Regions from separate parts of the Paenibacillus sp. ACRSA genome, predicted to be linked through region 2. Evidence: riboswitches for the same ligand, from Rfam matches in the RefSeq annotation. Region 2 holds a riboswitch; each other region holds the start of a gene.

Region 1 (6,151 bases), on a different contig from region 2:
GTAAAAGAGTACGCTCCTGACCCTACAATCTCCTGCACCATCCGTTAATTTAATTAGGAGGTTATTCAGAAAGGTTCTGAAATTGAAAACCCTGCCGATTACCAGCAGGGCTTGTCTTATGCAACAGATATCAAGGTTATCTGTTTCTATGGATCAATTCTTTTCCTATAAGTAGTGGTTATACTACATTCAATACAACGTCAATATTGCCACGAGTTGCTTTGGAGTATGGGCAGAAATCATGAGCTTTGCGAGCGAGATCCTCTGCTTGACTATGATCCACTCCCGGCATACTTACATCGAGACGAACAGACAGTTGGAATCCATCATCCGCAGGGTCTTTACCAATGGATACATTACTTGTTACAACTACGTTCTCCAGCTTCACACCTGCTTTGCGCGCTACGTTAGCTAGTGCACTCTCATAACATGCCCCATATCCGGCTGCAAAGAGTTGTTCAGGGTTCGTTCCCTCACCACCGGAGCCACCTAGTTCTTTAGGCATTTTCAGATCATGCTGAAGTACGCCGTCCGAAGAAGTTACTGAGCCTGTACGTCCACCTTTAACCGTTGCTGTTGCTGTATATAAAGCTTCCATTAGAATCTCTCCTTCACTTTGTTTTTTTGTTGCCTACAATTCATTTTAAACTTCTGGCTCATTTTGAAACGCATGTTGGATTCATATTCAGCTTGTACATCTTTTTCATTTTCATGCAGATAACGCTCAGAGGCTGTATTTTTTTGATCAATGGGTAATATACAGAGGAGCTTGATAAAGATATCGTCTTATTTTTGTGCCCGCACATAAAAGTTGCACTAGACAAAAATTATTGAAGGAGTACAATGTAAGAATAAACATAAAAATTTAGATATATCACATATCGCATATTGTCACATTATTATTTCAAAGTCAGGTGATTATTGTATGAGTAAAAGAAATCCATTTAACACTCCTTCCAGAGAATCGTTATCCACGGCTGGGATGGCTCCTTCCCTCGGGGAAGCTCACAGCTCCATGAAGGTTCCTCAGAACGCAGCTTGGTGGAAAAAGTTCCTCGCGTTTGTTGGCCCGGGCTACTTGGTAGCTGTCGGATATATGGACCCCGGCAACTGGGCAACAGATATCGCAGGTGGTTCACAGTTTGGTTATACACTACTGTCCGTTATTCTCATCTCGAATCTGATGGCTGTTGTACTGCAATCACTCGCGGGTAAGCTCGGGATCGTCACAGGACGCGATCTGGCTCAAGCCTGTCGTGAACGCTTCAGTATGCCGGTGGTTATTATGCTCTGGGTACTCTGCGAACTTGCTATTGCAGCCACCGATCTAGCGGAAGTTATTGGTTCCGCTATTGCCTTGAAGCTGCTCTTCAACATTCCGATGTTATACGGCGTTATCATTACAGCTGTGGACGTACTATTGATCTTAGTGTTACAGAATAAAGGCTTCCGGGCGCTTGAAACCCTTGTAATTGTACTTATGGCGACCATTGCCCTTTGTTTCGGTATTGATCTATTTTTGGCAAAACCCGATATGGGCGGGGTGCTTCACGGTTTTGTACCTAGCACTGAAATTCTACAGAATCCGGCTATGCTCTACATCGCGATTGGTATTATTGGAGCTACCGTCATGCCGCATAACTTGTATCTGCATTCCTCCATTGTGCAGACACGTCAGATCGAACAGACACCGCAGGGTAAAAAAGAAGCCATTCGTTATACAACGATGGATTCCACGATTGCACTTACACTCGCGCTGTTCATCAACGCAGCGATTTTGATCGTATCTGCGGCAGTATTCCATAGTGCCGGCATGACACAGGTTGCCGAGATTGCAGATGCTTACCATCTGCTCACACCCCTGCTCGGTACCACTGTTGCAAGTGTTCTGTTCGGCGTTGCTCTATTGGCATCAGGTCAGAACTCGACACTTACTGGCACTCTGGCCGGACAGATTGTTATGGAAGGGTTCCTCAACATTCGAATTCCTGCATGGTTGCGGCGTCTAGTCACTCGCCTGATTGCAATCATTCCTGCCGTCATTGTGACCGCTATTGCAGGAGAGCATGGAACAGAGGAACTTCTGATCCTAAGCCAAGTTGTACTTTCCTTACAACTTCCTTTTGCGGTTATTCCGCTGGTCATGTTTACAAGTGATAAGAAGAGTATGGGTGCATTCGCTAACAAACTGTGGTTGAAAATTACGTCATGGATCATTGCTGCAGTCATCGTTGTCCTGAATGTGTACCTCATTATTCAGACCATTGCTCTGTTTTAATTCTAAAAAAAGCCGACTCATCCAAAGTGAAATGTTCACTTGAAATGGGTCGGCTCTTTTTTAAACCTTTCCCAGAACGATATGCTCCAGTAGGGTCATCAGCTACAAATTTTATTTTGGAGTATATATCTCCTAGTCTTGATCTGGTAAAAGCAAAGGAAGAAGCTGCTCTAGATTATCAATTGTCCAATCCGGGTGATCCTGATCTTCAAGCTCAGGCTGGAACCGTCCATACCCCTGTAAAATGCGTATCGTTCGCATGCCAAGCTTCTTCGCCGGAACGATGTCATTATCGATGCGATCTCCGATCATCACCGCTTCCTCCGCCTTGCATCCCGCCTGCTTCAATGCCACTGCATACAGTTCACGATCAGGCTTGGACACTCCTTCTTCAGCGGAACAGGCGAGCACATTCACATACTTACGCAAACCGTAACGTTCTAGCCGTTCCTCCGTACCCGGACTCTGATTAGCAATGATGCCAATTCGATAATATCGTGACAGTGATTTCAGCACTGAACCTGCGCACGCATAAGGTTGCTCAAGCTCTTTACGAAACTTCAATTTAGCCTGAATCTGTTCTCTATGCTGTTCATCGCTAATCAACGTACGTATCGCCACTTTCATTGGCCACGCCTCGTAGTTTCGGTAACAGGTGACAAATATCTCCCGTACAGTCTCGATCTGCACCGGATATCCAAGCGCACAGGCTTCTCTCACGAACTGACCGATAATATCGTCTACAGGCTCCCATTCGTCCACTAGCGTATCTCCTACATCGAAGAACAACCATTTTAACCCACGTACATCCGGCACATCAATTCCTCCTTATCTTGCTGCACCCCTGAACAATAAAAAAAGAAGACCCACTTCATGCATGAGTCTCCTCAAAATTCCGTTTACCCTTTTGTTCATAAGTATAATGATCTATTAGTCCAATTATATCAGGCACCTGACAAGGGAGCAATCATCGGTTGCAGCATCAACCGTTAAGCAGGAAGCCCACTTCTCCGTTTAATGAATAGACAATCCGATCGGCCCCCATGCCACGATAAATTCCTTTTGGATGGCTCTGTTCTGTAATTACACACAGTGACTTGGATGTCCATGAACGACAGATCTGCAAATAACGGCAGGTCAAGTTCAGACTATTCTCAAAAATAAAAACATTGCCTACACTACTCTGAGGCAAGAACCATTTCTCAGCTGCAGCCGTATTCATGCGAATGACATGCTCTACCCCGAACTTCCGGAGTTTCCGCTCTTCCCCTGCACTGTTGGTCAGAACGGCAAACGGCATTTTTTTGTACATCAATAGTTTGATAAATTTGCGCCCCGCTTCGTTCGGAGCAGTTACTAAAATCATCTCATTATCCATCATTCGTTCCTCCCTTAGCGTGAAAAGACAACAAAAAAGAAGCGTGGGGGACCAAGGCCTCCCGGACGCTTCTTAAAGAATCCATGGCAAAAACACCATGAACCAGCGTACGGCTTGTTGCCTCTCCCTTTAACGCTTACGAGGTTAGCTGACGGATTCGGGCGCGAGAGTCGCCCTATTTCCGGCTGTTACCGGAAAATTCACCCCATGGATCCATACCGTCCTAGAACAGCGCATCCTGTTGGTTCCCCCGTTTTCCACCCATGAATGAATGGAAACTCAGCGATTAAAACATCGTTCTTACATCATGACTGATTAGATCGATATTATCGTTTGTTTCGTTTTTTCATGTACAATAGAAATTAAATTAGAAATTACGATATGAATCATACACCGAGGTCATGTTGATGTAAAGTGTACATAGATCACCGAATCGACTGATTTATGCCGTTTCAACCCAATGATATCGCTTACAACATATTTTTGCTTCATACATCTCCCCAAAGCTCTCTAATTCTCGTGATCACAGAAATCTTCTACCTATTCGTCCATAAGAAGACCAATTCAAGCTCAAAAAGTACTAAAACTATAATTATCCAATATTAGTTTTGCATTATTTAATTGCAACCAATATAATAGATATATACAAAATAGGATTAATCCATTCGATATAGGAGGCGATTTTTATGACCGTTTATGAATACAAAGTTAATACGCTTCGAGGCCAAGAACAAGAAATGTCTCAATACCGGAACAAAGTACTGCTTATTGTGAATACAGCTAGTAAGTGTGGATTGACACCACAATTCGAAGGGCTGCAAGAGCTGTACAATAAATTCAAAGATCGTAATTTTGAAGTTCTCGGATTCCCGAGCAATCAGTTTGCACAGGAAAAAGGCTCATCCGATGATATTGCTGAGTTCTGCCAAATGAACTATGGTGTAAGCTTCCCTATGTTTGAGAAAATCGATGTCAACGGATCGAACGCTCATCCCCTGTTCCAACATCTCACCAAAGAGGCTCCAGGTCTGCTCGGCTCCAAAGCAATCAAATGGAATTTCACTAAATTCCTCGTGGATCAGGACGGACGTGTCGTAAAGCGTTACGCACCCAAAACAACTCCTGATCAGATTGAAGCTGACATCGAGAAATTATTAAAAAAATAAATTGAACAACCAACAGCCATCTCACTGGAGACCCCAGCATTAAGCAGGAACTCTCTGGTCGGTGGCTTTTTTTGCACTCAAGAGCTTATTTTGGCATGAGAGCTTATGATATACATTAGAGTGTTCTGTTGAGAGGAGTGATGTGGTATGCAAAAAGTACTTACTGCAATGGTTCGGAGAAAGGGTTCAAGATCATCGTAGAGCACTAGATCCTCTGCGAATTCGAAATTCGGGAGGAACTAAGGATGAACATCGATTTACAACCTGTGACTTTTCTAATGGTACAAGGATTATGATTGCACATCGATCAGACAATCAGATCGCCGGGACGTTATATGAATCGTTAGGATTCATGCAAGTAAGTAGAGAGCTTATTGATGGCGAAATCATACGTTTACTTCAAATCGGTCAGGCTTAATGAAGTTAGAATAAAATAAAAACGTTAGAAACAAAAAAGAAGCTTCCGAGTTCGGAAGCTTCTTCTGTCTTGCATTATGATGCGGTCGAGAGGACTCGAACCTCCACGGGCATAAGCCCACTACCCCCTCAAGATAGCGTGTCTGCCATTCCACCACGACCGCATGTCGTAAATTATCGGCAACAAAATTGATTATACCGGGTTTCATTATAAAAGTAAAGCATTTTTTAAATTCAGCTGTCTTATACGATAGTTCCCCCTCTAACTGCATGAATCGTCATATTTCCACAGCAGTTGCATATCCTTGAGTTTGAACTATTTTTGTAGTTCCTTTACCCTTGATAAGCTTCAATGAGCAACCCAATGGAATAACCACTAATATTACATTTACTATTTCTCTTTCAATGACAAGATTATCACCACACACTCCAATACATAACTTGTTGAGTGATTATAACTAACACATTAAGAAATTAGCGCAAAATAAACAAGATTTAATTGACAAAAAGCGGATAATTATGTGATTATATATATCATATAATTCGGATTCAAACTCATAAACAGCACCAAAACGAAATAAAATGTTATATATAATAACATTTAGCGAACGTAGGAGGCGAAAGATCGTGAACCGTGGGAATAAGCTGCTCGATTATGTCAAACTGCTTGATTCCTCCATTCAAGTCGGAGGGTTCACTCATTCATTCGGCATGGATGCACTTATAGCAGAAGGTTCAATCCGTAACGTAGCAGACCTGGAATCATTCATGCGTTGTCAATTACATCCGAGCATTGTGCGCCTGGAAGGAATGGCAATTAAGGGAATCTACAGTGCAGCGGATCAGAAGGACACATGGCGAACAGCTCTTATTGACAAACTAGTTCACGTCCAGCGAACCCCTCCAGATCTC
Region 2 (6,151 bases):
ATTCAACCCAATCTATGTACAGACTGACAAAACTAAACCTTAAAGCAACCTTAATTGGAAACTTAAAGAAATATTAAAATGAAGATGCGGTGGAAAATAATTAAATATGTATATAGCATTAACATTATACCTCTTTATATTGTCATATCGGATCCACCGCTTACTTCGCATTCGCCTCAGTGGCAAGACAAGTAGGCTTTTTTTGGGTAAAGGAACAAAAAAAGACCTTCCAACGGTGGGGTTCACACCGGGAAGGCAAGTAAGGAATATAAAAAGGTTAGAAATAACTATTGAATAAGTCCATTATACCTGATTTTTCTTATTTTGTCACAGGTGCAGGGATCTCGGAAATACATTCGTTACAAACGATTTTACCTTTGAAGTAAGTTACGTTCTCAGCATTACCACAGAAGATACAAGCTGGCTCGTATTTTTTCAACATGATGCGCTCACCATCAACATAGATCTCAAGAGCATCCTTTTCGCCAATACCCAACGTACGGCGCAATTCGATTGGAATAACTACCCGTCCCAGTTCGTCGACTTTTCTTACAATACCTGTTGATTTCATCATTATAATCAGTGCTCCTCTCAGCTACTTATCATTGTCATTATTCGACATTATTTTATGTTTTATGATACCCATCATACCAACGATTCCCAAAACAGTCAACCTTAAAATTAGCTTAAAATTAAGGCTGTTTTTGATAAAATTAAGATGGGTAAGGGATTGGAAGCTATTTTTCACATTTAAACACGAATGTCAGCTTTGTCGATTTGGAAAACATTATAACCCCTGTCTTCGACAGTATTCGACAAACAGTGTCGAATCGATGATGGATTTCGGGGCAGAAACGACAAAACAAATTAAAATAAATCAAAAGGAGTGACAATTATGGAACAGCGCTTAACGGAGGAAAAGGTATTCAAAGATCCCGTACATAATTATATCCATGTGCAAGACCCGATTATTTGGCAGTTGATCAATACCCCCGAATTTCAACGCCTGCGTCGTATTCGCCAACTAGGCACATCTTATCTAACATTTCATGGAGCAGAACACAGCCGTTTTTCACATTCGCTAGGTGTGTACGAGATTACACGTAAAATTATTTCACAATTTGAAAGAAGTCATTATTCGGATTGGCCGAAAGAGGAGAAGATTGTGGCTCTCTGTGCTGCCTTACTGCATGATTTGGGCCATGGCCCGTTCTCTCACTCAATTGAAGAAGCTTTTGATATGAATCATGAAGATTGGACTTGCCGCATCATTATGGGCGATACCGAGGTAGGGGCTATCTTAAGACGGTATGCGCCAGACTTTCCAGAGAAAATAGCATCGGTGATACAAAAAACGTACGAAAAACCTATTGTGGTCAATTTGGTTACAAGCCCGCTTGATGCTGATCGCATGGATTACTTACTCCGCGATGCATATTTCACAGGTGTTAACTATGGTACGATTGACCTTGATCGGATTTTGCGTATGCTCCGTCCATACCACGGACGAATTGTGGTCAAAGAGTCGGGTATGCATGCTGTTGAGGATTACTTGATGTCAAGGTACCAGATGTATTGGCAGATCTACTTCCATCCAGTTACCCGCAGTTCTGAGATTATATTGCGTCAAATTTTCAAACGAGCTAAAACGCTGGTGCAGCAGGGATTTAATTTCCGTTTCATGTTAGATCCTCTGCCGCAGTTGTTTGAAGGCGAACTTGCTGTTCATGAGTATCTGCAACTGGATGAGGCATTGATCCAAACGGCATTCATGCAATGGCGCAAAGAAGACGATGCTGTTCTAAGTGAGTTGTGCGAACGATTTATGGATCGCAGACTATATAAGTATGTAGAGGTTGAACAGATCGATGTAGAGACGATTGAAGAGATGCGTGAAGCTTTCGCCAAGGCAGGATTAAATCCTGAGTATGATCTTGAAATTGATTTTCCGACCGATCTTCCGTATGATGTGTTTCGTCCGAATGAATCGACGGATAAGCAGATCTTGTTGCTAGATCGGCAGGACCAGCTGCATGAGTTGTCAGAGGTTTCCGATATTGTCCGTTCAATCAGTGGCATTCATCGTGGAAAGCATCATTTATACTATCCGCAGAATAAGGTTGATACCATTCTTCATGAGCTGCCATCTCATTTGCGCCCCTACTTCTCATGATTGGGTGGTGCGGCTTTATGCCAAAGTAGCTATGCTAAAAAGCATTTCTAACCTGAGATGTTCTCATGATACAGTAATCTGCTTTAATGGAGAGGATATGTAGATCGACATAATTTTGTAATCTTAGGTTTTTTTATAAAATTATATATCCCTAAACAGATCTACATATAGAGTATGTTGTGAGCGATTCATCCCACATATTGTAGTTAGTTAGGGTCAAATGGATTGAAAAAACCTGTATAGGCTAATTTTATCCACCCTAAAAATTTACTTTTTTCAAATAAAATTAATCAGATATGGTTGCACATTGCATAAGCGTGAATAGACAGCCTATTTATTCTGATTCGACAGAAAGGGAGAACGAAACATGATGTTATTCGACACCCATACCCATCTAGATGCGCCCCAATTCGACGAGGATCGTGAAGCTATGATTCAAAGAGCTGTTGATGCAGGAATTAGCCGTATGATTAATGTCGGTTTTAACCGAGAAACGATCCCATCCACTATGAAATTAGCCGAGACATATGACTTTATTTACGCAGCTGTTGGGTGGCATCCCGTGGACGCGATTACGATGCAAGAGGGTGACTTGGAATGGATTGCATCTTTATGCAAGCATGAAAAAGTCGTTGCGATTGGCGAAATTGGTTTAGATTATCATTGGGATACATCACCAAAGGATGTGCAACAGCGTGTATTACGACAACAGATTGGACTAGCTCGTGAGTTGAACATGCCCATCGTCATTCATAATCGGGATGCGCATGAGGACATCGTGAAAATTTTGCGGGAAGAAAAGGCTGGGGACGTTGGCGGAGTAATGCACTCCTTCTCAGGTAGCTGGGAAACAGCGAAACAATGTCTAGATCTCGGGTTTCACCTCTCGTTCGGGGGGCCGATTACGTTCAAAAATGCGAAGCAACCCAAAGAGGTACTGGAGAAGGTTCCGATGGATCGATTCTTCCTTGAAACCGATGCTCCTTATTTGACTCCACATCCATTTCGCGGTAAACGAAATGAGACAGCGCATGTACGTCTGGTTGCAGAAGCAGCTGCGGAAATTAAAGGCATTTCGCTAGAGGAAATTGCCGCAATAACCACCAAAAATGCCATGGAACGATTTGGTATTCGTTAAAAACTAGAGCAAATGGGATGAAAAAGTGAGCTATGCGGAGGTAATTTGCTTTTTGATCCAAATAAATCAAGAATATTACAATATTTTAACCAAATATTTAGAAAAACGTACTTGAACAACGCTTTACAACATGCATCGAAACAGGATATCATCTTTTCAGTGAATTGTTGTGCGGAAAATTGGACAGATGTTCGGGGGATGAACAAAGGGACACTTTCCGATGAACAACATTACTTTCATGAATCGATCTCGCTGAGTCTCCGTTATCGGAGAGCGGGGGAACCAATAGGGCTTAAACATCGGTGAATATAGCCGGTGCGCATCGTTCGCTGACCCAAAAGCAGCGGAATGATCTGCGAAGCACTATTTGATTTCTTCTTTGGGTCTCGGGGTGAATTCAAGGGCATCCGCCATGAGCGGGTGACCGGAGATAGGGCGGCTCTCTTTCGCCCGAACCCGACAGCTAACCTCGCAAGCGGAAAAAGAGAGGCAACCTCGTGCATGAATTTCCGATATTCAAAATCATTCGGAAGCCACGAAAGAGTCCTCTTACACTCTTTCTTTGGCTTTTTTTGTTTTTGAATAAAAGAAATACTGTCATCATACGGTAAGTATTCAGGAGGATGACATCATGTTGCGAAGATTGATTCATGGTGCAGAACCGGCTAGGTTGATCTAATCCTTGTTCTGTAGAAAATCAGGTATAGTCGCGTCAAAGACATCATGCATTACTCTAGACGGCGAGGCTATGAAGGAGGACGGAGAAGTGGGCACATTCCAAACAGAAGAGACCCATGAGTCACGATCATCCAGTAAGTCTTTCGCGTTACGGTGGAAGCATGAGAACATGCGTCAAATGGCATTGATCGCGATATTCTCAATTGCGCTTACAATCATGATCTTGTTAGTCGTATATGGTCAGGCCGGAAAACAAATTTCGCTGGTTATCGATGGCAAAGCTCAGGCAGTAGAGACTCGTACAGGAATGCTTCAAGAATTGTTAGAGGAGCAGTCAATCACAGTCAGCCCTCACGATCAGGTATCCATGCCCTTAAATGGGGCGATTGCAGATGGAGACCGCATCGTTATTGAGCGGGCCATTCCAGTAAATATTACGGCAGACGGAGACACCAAGACTCTGTATACAACCGATGCTTCGGTAGAAGAGGTCATTCAAAAGTCAGGTATTGAAATTGCAAGTAATGATAAAGTTTACCCTGCACTCGGAAGTTCAATCAAAGAGGATATGAAAATCCGTGTAGTGCGTGTAACAAAGCGTACAGTTGATGTGGAACAGCCCATCGCATTCAAAGTCATCAAAACGGCTGACCCAAGCTTGTACAAAGGTGATAACCGCGTCATCGTAAGTGGTAAAGAAGGTACACTCGTACAACACATTGAGAAAGTGTTCCAAGATGGAGAATTAGTCTCCAAAAAGATGGTTGGTAAGTCGGTTGCGACGAATCGTGTAGATAAAGTCATCGCTGTCGGAACCAAAGCTAAACCTGCACCTGTCGTGAAGGAGCCTGAGATCCAAACAGTATCGGCTAGCACTTCGAAGACAAAAACAGCAACAAAAACGGCATCATCGAACTCGGATAAACCCTCTGCCTCGGGCAGCAAAGTCATTACCGTTTCAGGTACTTCTTTTAAATATTCTAAAGTTCTCAAAAATGTGTCTATGACAGCATACTCTTCAGAAGAGCCTGGCATTGGCACCAAAACAGCCTCCGGTACTCGGGTAACAGAAGGTCGCACCATTGCGGTGGATCCGAAAGTCATTCCAATCGGCTGGTGGGTATACATTGAAGGTCTCGGTTTCCGTCGTGCTGAAGATACGGGCGGAGCTATCAAAGGTAATAAGATTGACGTATATTATGACAGTGTGAAGCATGCCATTAACTTCGGTCGCAAAAAAGGCAAGACGGTCTATGTGATCGGTCCGGTGAAGCCGGAAGCGAACTAAAATCGTTTTACTTTGAAATGGGAATGCTATAAAATATAAGGCATGAATGATTCATGCGGAATATGCGGCGGGAGGGTCTGAATTCAGTCTCGCCCGCCGTTTGCCAGAGAAGAGGGATATTCCTCTTCTTTTTGCGTTAGAAAGGAAGAATTGGAACATGATAAAAGAAGTGATCGTGGTTGAAGGCCGTGACGATACGGTGGCGATTCGACGCGCCGTTCAGGCGGATACCATTGAAACAGGCGGCTCAGCCATTAATCAGCGGATTCTGAAGCGTATTGCACTTGCTCAGGAGCGGAGAGGTGTCATTGTTCTGACCGACCCAGATCATGCTGGTGAGCGGATACGGAAAATCATCGCCAATAAGGTACCAGGTTGTAAGCACGCCTTCATTCCTGAGGCTGACGCAACGCGCAAAGGAGATATCGGAGTCGAGAACGCTTCGCCAGAAGCCATTCGCCATGCCCTAGCACGTGTGCATACGTCCTATGAGGGGGCACCGAGTCTGATTGATTGGGAGGACCTCATCGCTGCTGGACTCATTGTGCATCCACAGGCTGCCGCACGTCGTATGGAGATGGGGAACATACTCGGCATCGGATATTGTAATGGTAAGCAGTTCCACAAGCGGTTAAGTGTGTTTCAGATCACCCGAGAAGAATTCTCTGCCGCATTATCGCAAATCGAATGTGAAGGATTGTGAAGTAAATGAAGGGTATGGAAGAGACGTTGGAAATCGCAACACCCAAACGAACGAAAGAGATTATTCAGAAGCATGGATTTTCATTTAAGAAGAGTCTAGGACAGAACTTCCTAATTGATCAAAATATATTGAACAAGATTGTTAACGCTGCAGATTTGGACGAGTCCAAAG
Region 3 (6,151 bases), on a different contig from region 2:
ATCTGGTTTCCTAAAGGTACGAGTACAGCTTGGGCTAATACCAGATTAAATGAAGTGTATAAGAGTGGAGATAGCCATACCTGTATCAGACTTTTATCGGTTGTTAACGTGATAAATCTAGAAGCCCCAGGTTGATGGAGTGTGCTGGTAATCATAAGCAGCGAGAGCAGCAGCATCATCGGCACAACGATACTATTCATTTGCATAATGGCTCGGATACCTCGTCCCAGAAGGAGGTAAGTACCGACAAGTGTAACGAGTAAGCCGGTCTGGTAATGCAAGCCGAGATGTTCAACAAAGACGGAGCCTGCTCCAGCCAACATGACGCTGTTCACTCCAATGAGAATGAGAAGGGTAATCCAAGTGATCCATCTGCCTGCTTTGTAGCCAAATAGATGCTTATTAAGATCTTCGTAGGAGCGGGAGCCTGTATCGTGTGCAATGAGCATCATTTTGGTGCCTAGCCAGACAAAAAGTATGGTGGATAGGCCGATGGTGAGCGTTGCCCATTTGCCATACTGGGTAAAAAACTGCAGGATCTCCTGGCCTGTTGCAAAGCCGGCACCTACCACCGTTCCAATGTATGTAAATGCGATCTGCAGCACCCGAAATGCCTGTTTCATGTGTTTCCCCTCTCAGGCCCCTGAATAGTTTGGACATGCGGGTGCCATGGTACAAGGTATGCTTGACCCTGGAAACTCATGACAATGAGCTCATTCTTTGAGCATCAATTGTAAGGCTAAGTAGCAATAAAGCTGATTTCGCTTGAATTGACAGTCATATCTATGATACTTTTACGTCATAGGATAGGCTTGGGAGGTCAAATCATGGAAGTGTTGAAACAACGTATTTTAGAAGAAGGAGTAGTCATCTCCGATCAGGTGCTTAAATTGGATGGACTGCTGAATCATCAGATTGACCCTGGTTTGACAATGGAAATGGGACGTGAGTTTGCCTCACGTTTTCGTGAAAGTGGTGTAACACGTGTTATTACGGTGGAGTCTTCTGGCATTCCGGTAGCTTTTGCTGTTGCACATGAGCTAGGAGTACCTCTTGTATTCGCTCGACGCAAAAAAACGCTACTGGCTGATCCTGATGCCTACTGTGAACGTGTACCATCGTTTACGAAAGGAATTGTGACCGATATTATGGTATCTCGTGAATATATTCATGAGAATGATCGTATTTTGTTCATAGACGATATTATTGCTAATGGGGATGCAGCTCGCGGTGTAATCAAGATTATTGAACGCTCTGGGGCTGAATTAGTTGGTTTCGGTGTAGTCGTCGAAAAATGTTTTCAAGTAGGAGCACGAACCATCCGTGAACAGGGAATCCCTGTTGAAGCCTTGGTACGTATTCGTTCCCTGAACGAAGGAAGCATTCAGTTTGACGATAACGAAATGTGACATTTTAAAGGAAAAGGGCCTATTTTTTGAACAATGCCTTTGCATGACCGCAGAATTCATTTATAATGGGGTTATGTTAGGGAGAGGAGGCAACACCATGGGGAACCAACCGGCAACAGAACAATTTTTTATTGATAAGCTGGCGGAATCGAAAGTTCATTTTGAACGTGCCCTGGATTGTAAACATACGGAATTCGATGACCTTTATCCCTATATGATTGAACATCCTCAATTTTTCTGGTACAAACGCTATGTTGCCTGGTCAGAACTTCTGACGATTGTAGGCTTGTGTGAAGAGTTGTCCTTCTCTTGGAAAGAGCAATTTACACCGCATCAAGTGGAGTACCTTGAAGAACGTGTGATGTCCGCCAAAGTGCTTGATTTTTGGTTTGAGAAGAATGACAGCAAAGAGCACGCGCAGCGGTAAATTTCAGTCGGGACATACGCTTCGTATGACATGACAGTCCAATACAGTCACGTGAGACCTAAATGAGTTGTCATTTAGGTCTCTTTTTGTAAATTAATTTGGAACATAGGAGCCATAGACATGATTAGTGATACAGAGCTGGATGCCCTGCGTTTGTCAGGTGAAAAGGTTAGAGTGGTAAGGGACGAGCTTGAGTCCAATGATGTCACAGGAATTGTTGTTGCTTGGGATGGAGAGCAGGTACTCATTCGTCGGCAGAATCGGCGTGTGGTTAAGCTCGATCGAAGTTATCGCTATCAGTTGTTTAGCGAGCCGCGTCAGAGTCCACTTAGCGAGTAGGAAATGAGCTAACGGGATTTACCATCATACCATTGGCATAATCGATTCGCTCAGGAGAAAGGATAGTTACAGTGAAGGATGTGGAACTATCTCCGAGAGGGCGTGCAATGATATGACATTGATGAATGAAAAGGTTCATGCGTATAAAGATCAGATTGGTGAGTTGAGCGATGTGTTACCGGGAGTGGTGAAGTCTTACCATGAGTTTACGGGAGAATGCTTTCAGCCAGGAGCCATTGATGCCAAAACGAAACAATTAATTGCCTTGGGCATTGGCTTATTTGCGAATAACGAAGTGTGTACCTTCTATCACGTGGAGGAAGCTCGTGCGAAAGGCGCTACCGATCAGGAGATCATGGAGACCGTTGCTGTTGCGGGTGCCGTAGGCGGCGGTCATGCACTATCCCAGGGTGCAATGCGCGTACAGAAGGCGCTCCACTAAGTAGAATGGAGCTATACAAATGAAAATAAGGACTTATTCCTTGGCAAATGCTACGGGAATAGGTCCTTATTTATGTACATCGAAGTTATATTATATTTTTCCAATCATTTTATTATACATAAACTGCCCGGTAACTCGGCGAGCTGTGACATAACGGTCTTTGAAGTAAGGGTTAGACAATTTGGTGATGCTGACCCCTTTGCTGCTTGAAGCATGTGCGAATTGACCGCCACCGATATAAACGCCTGTGTGTGAAACGCCATTGCCCATTGTGTTGAAGAAAACAAGATCTCCTGTGCGAAGATTCGCTTTGGATACTGGAGTTCCTGCTTTGGCTTGCTGCTGAGAAGTACGTGGTAGATCAATACTATATTTATCAAAGAGATATCTCATAAATCCAGAACAATCGAAGCCGGCCATGGTTGTACCGCCCCATTTGTAAGGAATGCCTGTCATGTTATTAACGACTGTATTGATTGTGCTTGCCTCTGTACTTGTTGCACCTGATGTAAATAGTACTGCTGCTCCAAAAATGGAGATGATAAGTTTTTTCAAAATCAATGTTCTCCCTTCGTTGCCTACGGAGTTAGCTAAGGGTTCGGTAGAAGGTTCCCTATATTTCCTATGTATAAGAATAATTCACCCAAAATGGTTCCCCCGTTTTCAAACATGAAACTCGGCAAATGAATAATTAAGTTTTTGTAACCTTTTGAAACTATATTGCATATATGCGTAAATGTCAAACCCATCTTAATACCTTCTTTATCGCCCAATGTTAACGGAACTATTGATTTTTATGAAGAATAAACACGAAATGACAGCGAAACTAATTACAAAAAAGTAATATGTGATTCAAATCCAAACTGGAGTGTATATCACTCGAGGTTTGTCATGTGCAGTTTGAACTATTCTGATCGATACAATAATCGCGGAATGTTACAAGATGTTGCATTAATTGACAAAGTTATTTTTTTTGCATAAGATCGTTCTATCCAATCCACATATTGGATAAAAGTATAGTAGTTATAATTTAATTCAAATAAAGGAGCTGATGGAGAGGGGTGTAATTATAGGGCGAGAGTAAATAGAATGAAGAATTGAATGATTTCAATAATAAAGGGGAGTGTGTGATCATTTTGAATACAAAAACAAAGTTAGTTACATTAGTTCTAGCATTTTCAATGGTATTTTCTGCGGTAGGTATGATCATTCAACCGGTTAGTACTGTATCTGCTGCGGATGCTTCAGGAACAACAGCAAGCATATCCGATATTTTGAAGAATCAACGAGCCGATGGTGGCTGGAGAAAAGAATATAAGCAATCAACTGGTGAGTGGGCGAAATCTACGATCGACAATAAAGCTACATACTCAGAAATTAGAAGACTAGCCAAAGAATTTAAAAAGACAAACGACCCACGTTATTCTGCTGCCGCGATCAAAGGGATTAATTTTTTGCTGAATATGCAATATTCCAATGGTGGATGGCCTCAAGTTTATCAAAGTTCTGGTTATCACAAACATATTACTTATAATGATGATGCGATGATTAATGTAATGTACATGCTGGATGAAGTAGCGACGCGAAAAGGTGACTTCTCCTTTATCGACAGCAACCTTGCCAATCGTAGTAAAAATGCGGTTGCTAAAGGTGTAGATGCGATTCTGAATACACAGGTGGTTTCAGGTGGCAAGCTCACAGCATGGGGACAACAGCATGATTCAAGCACACTGAAGCCTGCAGGTGCAAGAATCTATGAAGTACCATCATTAACAGCTGGAGAGAGTGTAACGATTGTTAAATTCCTAAAAACAAGACCTTCCAACGCCAAAATTACAGCATCTATCAAGGGAGCAGAAGCTTGGTTTAACAAAGTGAAGATCACAGGCTACAGATATGAAAGAGCAAACGGAGATAGCAAAATTATCGCTGATTCTAAAGCTGCACCGATCTGGGCTCGTTTCTATGAGATTGGAACGGATAAACCCATCTTTATCGGCCGTGACGGCATCGTAAAATACAAATTGAGCGATATTGACAAAGAAAGAAGAGGCGGTTATGCATGGTATGGTAACTGGCCATCCAAACTGTAATTTAATTTAGATCCTAAACTGGTACCAATCATGGCAGATCCTATGCCAGCTCCTGAACATGAAGCCCGATCCGAAAGTGAATATCTGGATCGGGTTTCTTCATGAGCATTTCAATATTGACATGTAGATGCTTGCGTGATATATTATTTTTTGTCGCCGAGATACATATATCACGGATATACATATGCGGTCGTGGCGGAATTGGCAGACGCGCACGGTTCAGGTCCGTGTGGGCTAACCCCCCGTGGAGGTTCGAGTCCTCTCGACCGCATCGAATGAAAAGGTTCCCTGTTAGACATTAGTCTAACGGGGAACCTTTTTTTGCACCAATATGAGGACTTCACAGTTGCTTGTCCATTCAGTGTTGGTTACTGCGACCAACGACCAATTGGAGGCTTGGGCAATTTTTTGCCATTTAAACACTGCACGTATTATGATGCTGTAACTATAATATTATCGATATTAGGTCCTTCTGTACCTGTTGTTACAACTCTAATGGTATTCGTTCCTGAATTCATGGGCACCTGAATGGTTTTCTCGCCCCATGTCGACCAGCTTCCTGTTGCTGAAAAAGAGGTATTGCTGATCACTTTGTTTCCGTTAACGTACACATCGAGGTTACGTGTGCCACTCTCTAGTGCATAACGAAACTTTACGTTTTTGGTACCGCTTGTCGCGTTGTTGATATTATTCCATTGGATGGCAGAATTCGTTAGTGCATTGAAATTCACATAGCCTGAACCTGTGTAACCCGGGTAGATTGTCTCAACTACAGCATCAGTTAAGGTAGTTCCTGTTTCAGCTTCATACGTTGTACCACTTGTGTTACCACTACCAGGCCCAGTGATATCCGCTACAAATGTGGTTACACTTTGAGCAGGAAGCTGTGCAGTAAATGCGCCGTTAGACACATTGATCGGTGCTCCACTTGCTAAGTTACGGCTGCTATCCGTTACCCATGAGGATACAGTAGAGGCATTACCATTTTGCAGGACGAATCGCTGACTGGTCGCAGAAGTTCCTTTGTTAATTGCGACGATGACAACCTTGTTATCTCCTTTGTAAGCAGACACAAACGTATTGGTATCCGGGTTTTTCGTTGCATCCACTCGCAGATAGCCTGGACGAACAAACTTGGAGAATTGAGCCATATTATAACCACGTTTGCTGATCGTACCATCCTCTTTCATTGGTCCATACTGTCTACGGATATACCACCATACATAAGCCTGAAAGTCACCTTCTACCATTGCATTGTGCATGTGATGGGAAACCTCCAACGCTTCTGGCCAGCGGTCTGCAGAATTGCTATCACTGTTTGGATAATAAACTTCAGTCATCCACAGTTCTTTGCCTGCACCTTTTTGCTTGAAAAGTGGGTAGGCAAAGTTATTGACTTGAGTACCGTACAAGTGTGCTCCTAGAATGTCCATATTCGCCA
Region 4 (6,151 bases), on a different contig from region 2:
TTTAACCGCGATCTCCCAATAATCGAACATGCTGTCGGCAGCTGCCTTTTCAAGTTGAATTTCACGGAAGGTACCTGTCCAATCATATTTGTCACCGGTGAGTGCAGTCACGTACTGTACATCATTTCTCTTGGTGCGCACACGCAGATGGATCGTAGACGGATCGTAAGCATAAGCCCATTTGTCTCGAGGAACGTGGTACAACGCTTCAAGCAGCATGAGAGCACCTCCTGAAATTATAAGATAAGGTATGTGTATATAACCAAGTTAGCGAGCGTTGAATCGTTTTTTCTGCATCAGTTGTGGAAATCATACATTTTTTTCAACATTTTCAATATCCTTTTCACAGCATTTCCAGGTTGGTGGTCTATATACATACTCTGCATAAAGAAAAAGCCTACTTTTGAACCCCTAATCAAGGGAGTGAGTAGACTCTGAGCAGTAGGATTTATTTCATCTAATTAATGTTTAAGCTGCTTAAACTCGGACTGGATCGCTTCCAGTAATGAGGACTGAGTTAATACATCGTAAGCGGTTGTTGCAAGCGCCTTAGCACCTAGAATCATGCCGTCTAGCGCACGTTCCTGTAGAGCCAAATCACGAAACTCAATGGAATGCAGGGTATGAACTTCATCCACAACACGAATGTAAGGGTGAATCGCTGGGCAGCGAAGGGATACATTACCAATATCCATCGAGCCATGATCATTGCCACTTACGATCTCTTCTTGTGGAATCCCGAGTTGAACTAGGTTTTCGCTAAATGTGTTTGATAAGCGCTCGTTGGTTACCATCTCATCGTAAGAAGTTTCATAGTTGGACGTGACCAGCTTACATCCAGTCTGCAATGCCGATCCTTCTGCAATTTGAATGACCCGCTCGGTGAGGATATTCAGTTCTTTACGAGTGGCAGCCCGTACATAGAATTGAGCAGAAGCATAATCTGGGATAATGTTCGCAGCTTGTCCACCATGATTAATTACACCGTGGATTCTGACTGTGCTTTTGACCTGTTGCCGGAACGCATTAATGCCATTAAAGGTTTGAATGACTGCATCGAGTGCATTGATACCTTCGTGCGGGCTAGCTGCAGCATGGGACGATTTGCCATGGAACTCAAATTGCACGGCATCAATCGCGAGCGAGCTTCCTGATCTCTCATAGGCATAATAAGGGTGAGCCATGATTGCAATATCACAGTCATCGAACATGCCTGCCTCGGCCATAGGAACTTTGGCACCACGTGTCTCTTCGGCAGGTGTACCGAACACTTTAAGGGTTCCTCCCACTTCATCGAGGATCGACTTGAGACCTACAGCTGCACCGAGACTCATCATACAGATGAGGTGATGTCCACAGGCATGACCAATCTCAGGTAAGGCATCATATTCGCACAATAAAGCAATGGTTGGCCCGGGCTTATCTGCGGTGTAAGTTCCGATAAAAGCTGTATCAAGTCCGAGAATCGGCGCTTCTACTTCGAAGCCATGGTACGTTAATTCTTCTTTTAAGCGAGCAGAGGCAAGATACTCTTCGTTGCCAAGTTCGGGATTTGCACCGATGTATGATGAAATTTCTTTAAAACGGGAAGCATATTGGTCAATAACCGTTAAAATTTGTGATTTGGAATGTGTCATCGTAAGCCCCTTCTCGAAGAAAATAAAAATAGTGAAATGATTATATCATGTTTGCTCTCATTTTTCAGAAACAAGTCAAGATTTGTAAAAACAAAATGCATTGCATAATCATGCATTGTACTTTATAATGACTCAGGCATCGATATGAGGCTTATGCATCATTTTTATGGGCAGCTTCTCAAAAGCAGATATATCGAGTGAAGTAAAACCATGGACAAAGTCGTATACAAAGTATTGTAAGGGGAGAACAGGGTTGAAATTGATTAGTCGTTATACCATCATGCTGCTGACTTTTGTGCTGATGTTGACAGTTGCTGTACCAGCGGCACTCGCAAGCGGCACTACGGACAATTCAGGCGGTAAAAAATTGGTGCTTGGTACAAGTGCCGACTTCGCGCCATATGAATTCCATAAAGTGATTAATGGAAAAGATGAAATTGTTGGATTTGATATTGAAATTGCAAAAGAAATCGCTGCTGATCTAGGAGCGGAGCTTGTCATTGAGGATATGGGATTTGACGGGCTTCTACCGGCACTCCAGAGTGGTCGTGTAGACTTAGTCATCTCAGGCATGACACCAACGGAAGAGCGTAAGAAAAGCATCGATTTCTCTGATACGTATTATAAATCGAAGCAAGTCATTATGATTCGCACGGAAGACGCAGGAAAATATTTAACGATGGCGGATCTGCAAAATGAGAAAATCGGGGTTCAAAAGGGCTCCATACAGGAAACTATTGGTCAAGGAATCCCAGGTGCTCAATTAACGGCATTGGATAAAATCTCCGATATCGTTCTGCAATTGCAGACTAACCGTGTTAATGCAGCAATCGTGGAAGATACTGTAGCTGCTGGTTATCTGGATGATGCTATTGGTTTAGCACCGATTGTGGTAGACGAAGAGCAGGTCGAGGCTGCAATCGGAATTCGCAAAGGTAACACAGAATTGCTGAATGCGGTAAATAGTACATTGGAACGGCTTAAGAGTGAAAATAGAATTGAAGAAATGGTAACTGAAGCAAGCCAATTGATGGTAGGTAAAGATACCAAAAATATATTTGAAGTATTTTGGGCGTATAAAAGCTTCTATGCTAAAGGTATTGGTTACACACTCCTCTTATCTGCACTGGGTGTATTATTCGGGGTAATCATCGGTTTGATTATCTGTATGTTCCGTATGCATGATATGGCTATTCTGCGTTGGATCGGTACAGCGTACGTTGAACTGATTCGTGGTACGCCAATGCTCGTGCAATTGATGATTATCTATTATGGTTTGTCACTGACCTTTGGAATTAATTTCTCGGCGCTACAAGCCGGTGTAATCACACTCTCTATCAACAGTGGTGCTTATCTTGCAGAGATATTCCGTGCAGGGGTGCAAGGTGTAGATCGTGGACAACTTGAGGCTGCTCGTTCACTTGGCATGGGTAGAGGTGCAGCGATGCGCTACATTATTTTGCCCCAAGCGTTCAAGGCTGTCTTGCCGGCAATCGGTAATGAGTTTGTAACGATTATTAAAGAGTCTTCCATTATTTCGATTATTGGTATGGTCGACATTATGTATCAAGCAAGTGTGGTCAAAAATATTACGTACCAAGGGATGAATCCATTCCTTATTGCAGCAGCAATTTATTTTGTAATGACCTTCATATTGTCCAAGCTGCTCGGACGACTGGAAAGGAAGTTGAATGCAAGTGATCGACGTTAGTCAATTATATAAATCCTATGGAAAAAATGAAGTGTTAAAAGGCATTGATGTCACGATTGGCAAAGGTGAAGTTGTCGTTGTCATCGGACCATCCGGTTCGGGTAAAAGTACGTTTTTGCGTTGTCTGAACTTGCTTGAGCAGCCGACTTCAGGCGAGATCCTATTTGAAGGTGTTTCAATTACAGAACCGAAGCATAACATCAATGCTACTCGTGAGAAGATGGGTATGGTGTTTCAACATTTCAACCTGTTTCCTCACAAGACGATCCAGCAGAACATCACGATTGCCCCGATCAAAGTAAAGAAACAATCCGTGCAGGAAGCCGATCAGATTGCAGCCGATTTGCTTAAAACGGTTGGTCTTTCTGACAAAAAAGATGCATACCCTAACCAGTTGTCCGGTGGACAAAAACAGCGTATTGCGATTGCGAGAGCACTCGCGATGCAGCCACACGTAATGTTGTTTGACGAGCCAACTTCAGCACTTGATCCAGAGATGGTTGGAGAGGTGCTTGATGTCATGAAACGTCTGGCAGAGGGTGGAATGACAATGGTCATTGTTACACATGAGATGGGCTTCGCTCGTGAAGTAGGAGACCGGATTCTGTTTATGGATGGCGGAGTAATTATAGAGCAAGGAACACCTGATGAAGTGTTTGGTGCACCTAAGAATGCTCGTACACGTGATTTTCTTGCCAAAGTTCTATAGTAATGTGATCATAAGCTGTTGAGCCAGCTGGGGAACACTAATGAATGAAGGATAACAAAATTGCCTTGTCGACATCATCGTCGGCAGGGTTGTTTTTATTTGTTTACAAGATACATAATTGGAAGCAATGAAAAACAAAAGGTAACTTTTTTGTTACTTATGTAGAAGACATATATGAATTGTTAATGTGAAAATAGCTTATTTTATTAACCCATTTTGAAGTAGAGTAAACGTATTGGTAAGATTTACTACAACTATAGGTTACAAGATTGTGATATATTGTTCCTGCCGAAACTTCTGAGGAGGAAGTGCGGGGGATGTAACGATGCAGAAACGAGATTTGATGATCGCGTACTGCTAGGGGTGAATTAGGACGTACATAACGTAAGTGCATGTGATTGAACCTATAGGGTGGTTTCCTCCATCCGAATCCGACAACTAACCTCGCAGGCATAATGAGGGAGGAAGACCATGTTTAACAAGAAACGTATTGCGAAAGCAGCAACAGCATTGCTGACAGCAGCTATGCTCATTCAGGCCGTTCCAGCTTACGCTGACTCTGTTCATGTGGCCAAAGAGGGGGATACATTCTATACCTTATCCAAACAGTATGGTGTAGGTATGGACGCACTCATTAAAGCAAATGCCAATATTTCACCTTATAACATCTATGGTGGGCTGAAAATTACTGTACCTGGACAAGCCAACACCGTCTCGGCAGCAGCGGCTCCAGCAGCCAAAGCAGAGGCTAAAACAATCACAACAGCGAGCTTAGATGTCAATGCAGACAGCAAAGTGGTTGAAGCCTGGGGTAAAACATTTGATTACAGTAAATCCATTGAAATGAAGGCAACAGCATACTCTGCAGATCCATCCGAAAACGGAAAATGGGGTGCTGTAGATTACTTCGGTAATCCGCTTGAACTGGGTACAATCGCTGTAGATCCAAGTGTGATCCCGCTGGGAACCAAAGTGCTCGTGACAGGTCACACACACCCAGGACTGCCGAAACAAGCGTTTGTAGCTACGGCGCGAGATACAGGCGGTGCAATTAAAGGTAAACGCGTTGATATTTTCATTCCTGGTAGTAAACAATCCGTGAGCACATTCGGTTTCCAAGATGTTGAGCTTTACATTCTAAAATAAACGTCATGCAAACAAAATGAAAAAGGGTGTCTTCCATTCACAGTCTGCTGTGAGTAGAGGACGCCCTTTTTAGTTTAACGTTGGATCAGACGATTCATACGCAGCTATTCACTAATCATTTATGCTTACCGAGATACCAACCGAAGCGATCTCTTAAATCGCTATGCTGGAATTACTTGCTCTTAGAGATGTTTAACATCTCGTCCAGTGTTACAAGGCTATATCCCCGTGCTCGAAGCTCCTCAATGATCTCTGGTAACGCATCAATCGTTCCTTGTAGGTTAGAGCCCACTCCGCCTCCTGCATGTTGAAGAACAATCGACCCTGGTTTAACAGCCGATAAAATATTCTGCTTCACTTCATCTTTGGAAAGACCTTTCCAATCGAGTGAATCGACATTCCAGTTCACAATGCTATATTGTTGCTTTTGAGCCCATTGAAGCTGTTTTTCATTAATATCCCCGTAAGGTGGGCGAATCATTTTTGGCGTATACCCGGATAGATTGCGAATGATATCCCCGGTATGTAAAATTTGTGTGCGAAAATCGTTCATCGTCAGCTTACTAAATTCAGGGTGACTATAGCTGTGGTTACCAATGATATGACCTTCACGAACCATGCGTTTGACTAGAGCCGGATGTTTCTCTGCCCGTTTGCCTACAATAAAAAAAGTCGCTTTGACCTTATATTTCTTCAAAACATCCAATACCTGTGGAGTGAATCTTGGATCAGGAACGTCATCAAAAGTCAGAGCAACCTGTTTGGTGGAAGGCCCATTCGTCTTGAACGTATCAGCATATTTCTGTCTAAGTTGACCTAGCGTGAGCTGTTCATCGCTTTGTGCATCAAACTCGGTGACAGGTGTACTGGCTTGGTTCGGTTCAGCCGACATATGAGCAGGAGCGAAATTTCCGCTCAAGAGAAAGACGATAAATGATATTGCGATGA

The links. Region 2 has a riboswitch for cyclic di-AMP ahead of MH215_RS27040 (3D domain-containing protein). Riboswitches for the same ligand answer to the same signal wherever they lie in the genome.
Region 1: another riboswitch for cyclic di-AMP. It lies ahead of MH215_RS10520 (hypothetical protein); the one in region 2 lies ahead of MH215_RS27040 (3D domain-containing protein).
Region 3: another riboswitch for cyclic di-AMP. It lies ahead of MH215_RS08730 (C40 family peptidase); the one in region 2 lies ahead of MH215_RS27040 (3D domain-containing protein).
Region 4: another riboswitch for cyclic di-AMP. It lies ahead of MH215_RS16060 (3D domain-containing protein); the one in region 2 lies ahead of MH215_RS27040 (3D domain-containing protein).

Annotation. Positions count from the first base shown of each region.
Region 1 covers NZ_JAKRNP010000003.1:185,374-191,524, forward strand. The annotation lists gene MH215_RS10505 (organic hydroperoxide resistance protein) at 179-598, opposite strand; gene MH215_RS10510 (Nramp family divalent metal transporter) at 983-2,278, shown strand; gene MH215_RS10515 (HAD family hydrolase) at 2,411-3,094, opposite strand; gene MH215_RS10520 (hypothetical protein) at 3,261-3,659, opposite strand; cyclic di-AMP (ydaO/yuaA leader) riboswitch at 3,775-3,951, opposite strand; gene MH215_RS10525 (glutathione peroxidase) at 4,343-4,822, shown strand; gene MH215_RS10530 (hypothetical protein) at 4,965-5,240, shown strand; tRNA gene MH215_RS10535 (tRNA-Leu) at 5,321-5,403, opposite strand; gene MH215_RS10540 (urease accessory protein UreF) at 5,867-6,151, shown strand, end outside.
Region 2 covers NZ_JAKRNP010000019.1:12,326-18,476, forward strand. The annotation lists gene MH215_RS27025 (AbrB/MazE/SpoVT family DNA-binding domain-containing protein) at 320-574, opposite strand; gene MH215_RS27030 (HD domain-containing protein) at 896-2,173, shown strand; gene MH215_RS27035 (TatD family hydrolase) at 2,541-3,311, shown strand; cyclic di-AMP (ydaO/yuaA leader) riboswitch at 3,552-3,805, shown strand; gene MH215_RS27040 (3D domain-containing protein) at 4,078-5,277, shown strand; gene rnmV (ribonuclease M5) at 5,435-5,980, shown strand; gene rsmA (16S rRNA (adenine(1518)-N(6)/adenine(1519)-N(6))-dimethyltransferase RsmA) at 5,986-6,151, shown strand, end outside.
Region 3 covers NZ_JAKRNP010000002.1:850,205-856,355, reverse strand. The annotation lists gene MH215_RS08755 (YkvI family membrane protein) at 1-623, opposite strand, end outside; gene MH215_RS08750 (xanthine phosphoribosyltransferase) at 828-1,409, shown strand; gene MH215_RS08745 (hypothetical protein) at 1,507-1,836, shown strand; gene MH215_RS08740 (hypothetical protein) at 1,957-2,175, shown strand; gene MH215_RS08735 (carboxymuconolactone decarboxylase family protein) at 2,288-2,617, shown strand; gene MH215_RS08730 (C40 family peptidase) at 2,708-3,172, opposite strand; cyclic di-AMP (ydaO/yuaA leader) riboswitch at 3,178-3,309, opposite strand; gene pelA (pectate lyase) at 3,745-4,710, shown strand; tRNA gene MH215_RS08720 (tRNA-Leu) at 4,897-4,981, shown strand; gene xynC (glucuronoarabinoxylan endo-1,4-beta-xylanase XynC) at 5,142-6,151, opposite strand, start outside.
Region 4 covers NZ_JAKRNP010000005.1:72,057-78,207, forward strand. The annotation lists gene MH215_RS16040 (alpha-glycosidase) at 1-219, opposite strand, end outside; gene MH215_RS16045 (M20 family metallopeptidase) at 462-1,637, opposite strand; gene MH215_RS16050 (ABC transporter substrate-binding protein/permease) at 1,891-3,348, shown strand; gene MH215_RS16055 (amino acid ABC transporter ATP-binding protein) at 3,335-4,057, shown strand; cyclic di-AMP (ydaO/yuaA leader) riboswitch at 4,334-4,526, shown strand; gene MH215_RS16060 (3D domain-containing protein) at 4,529-5,203, shown strand; gene MH215_RS16065 (polysaccharide deacetylase family protein) at 5,376-6,151, opposite strand, start outside.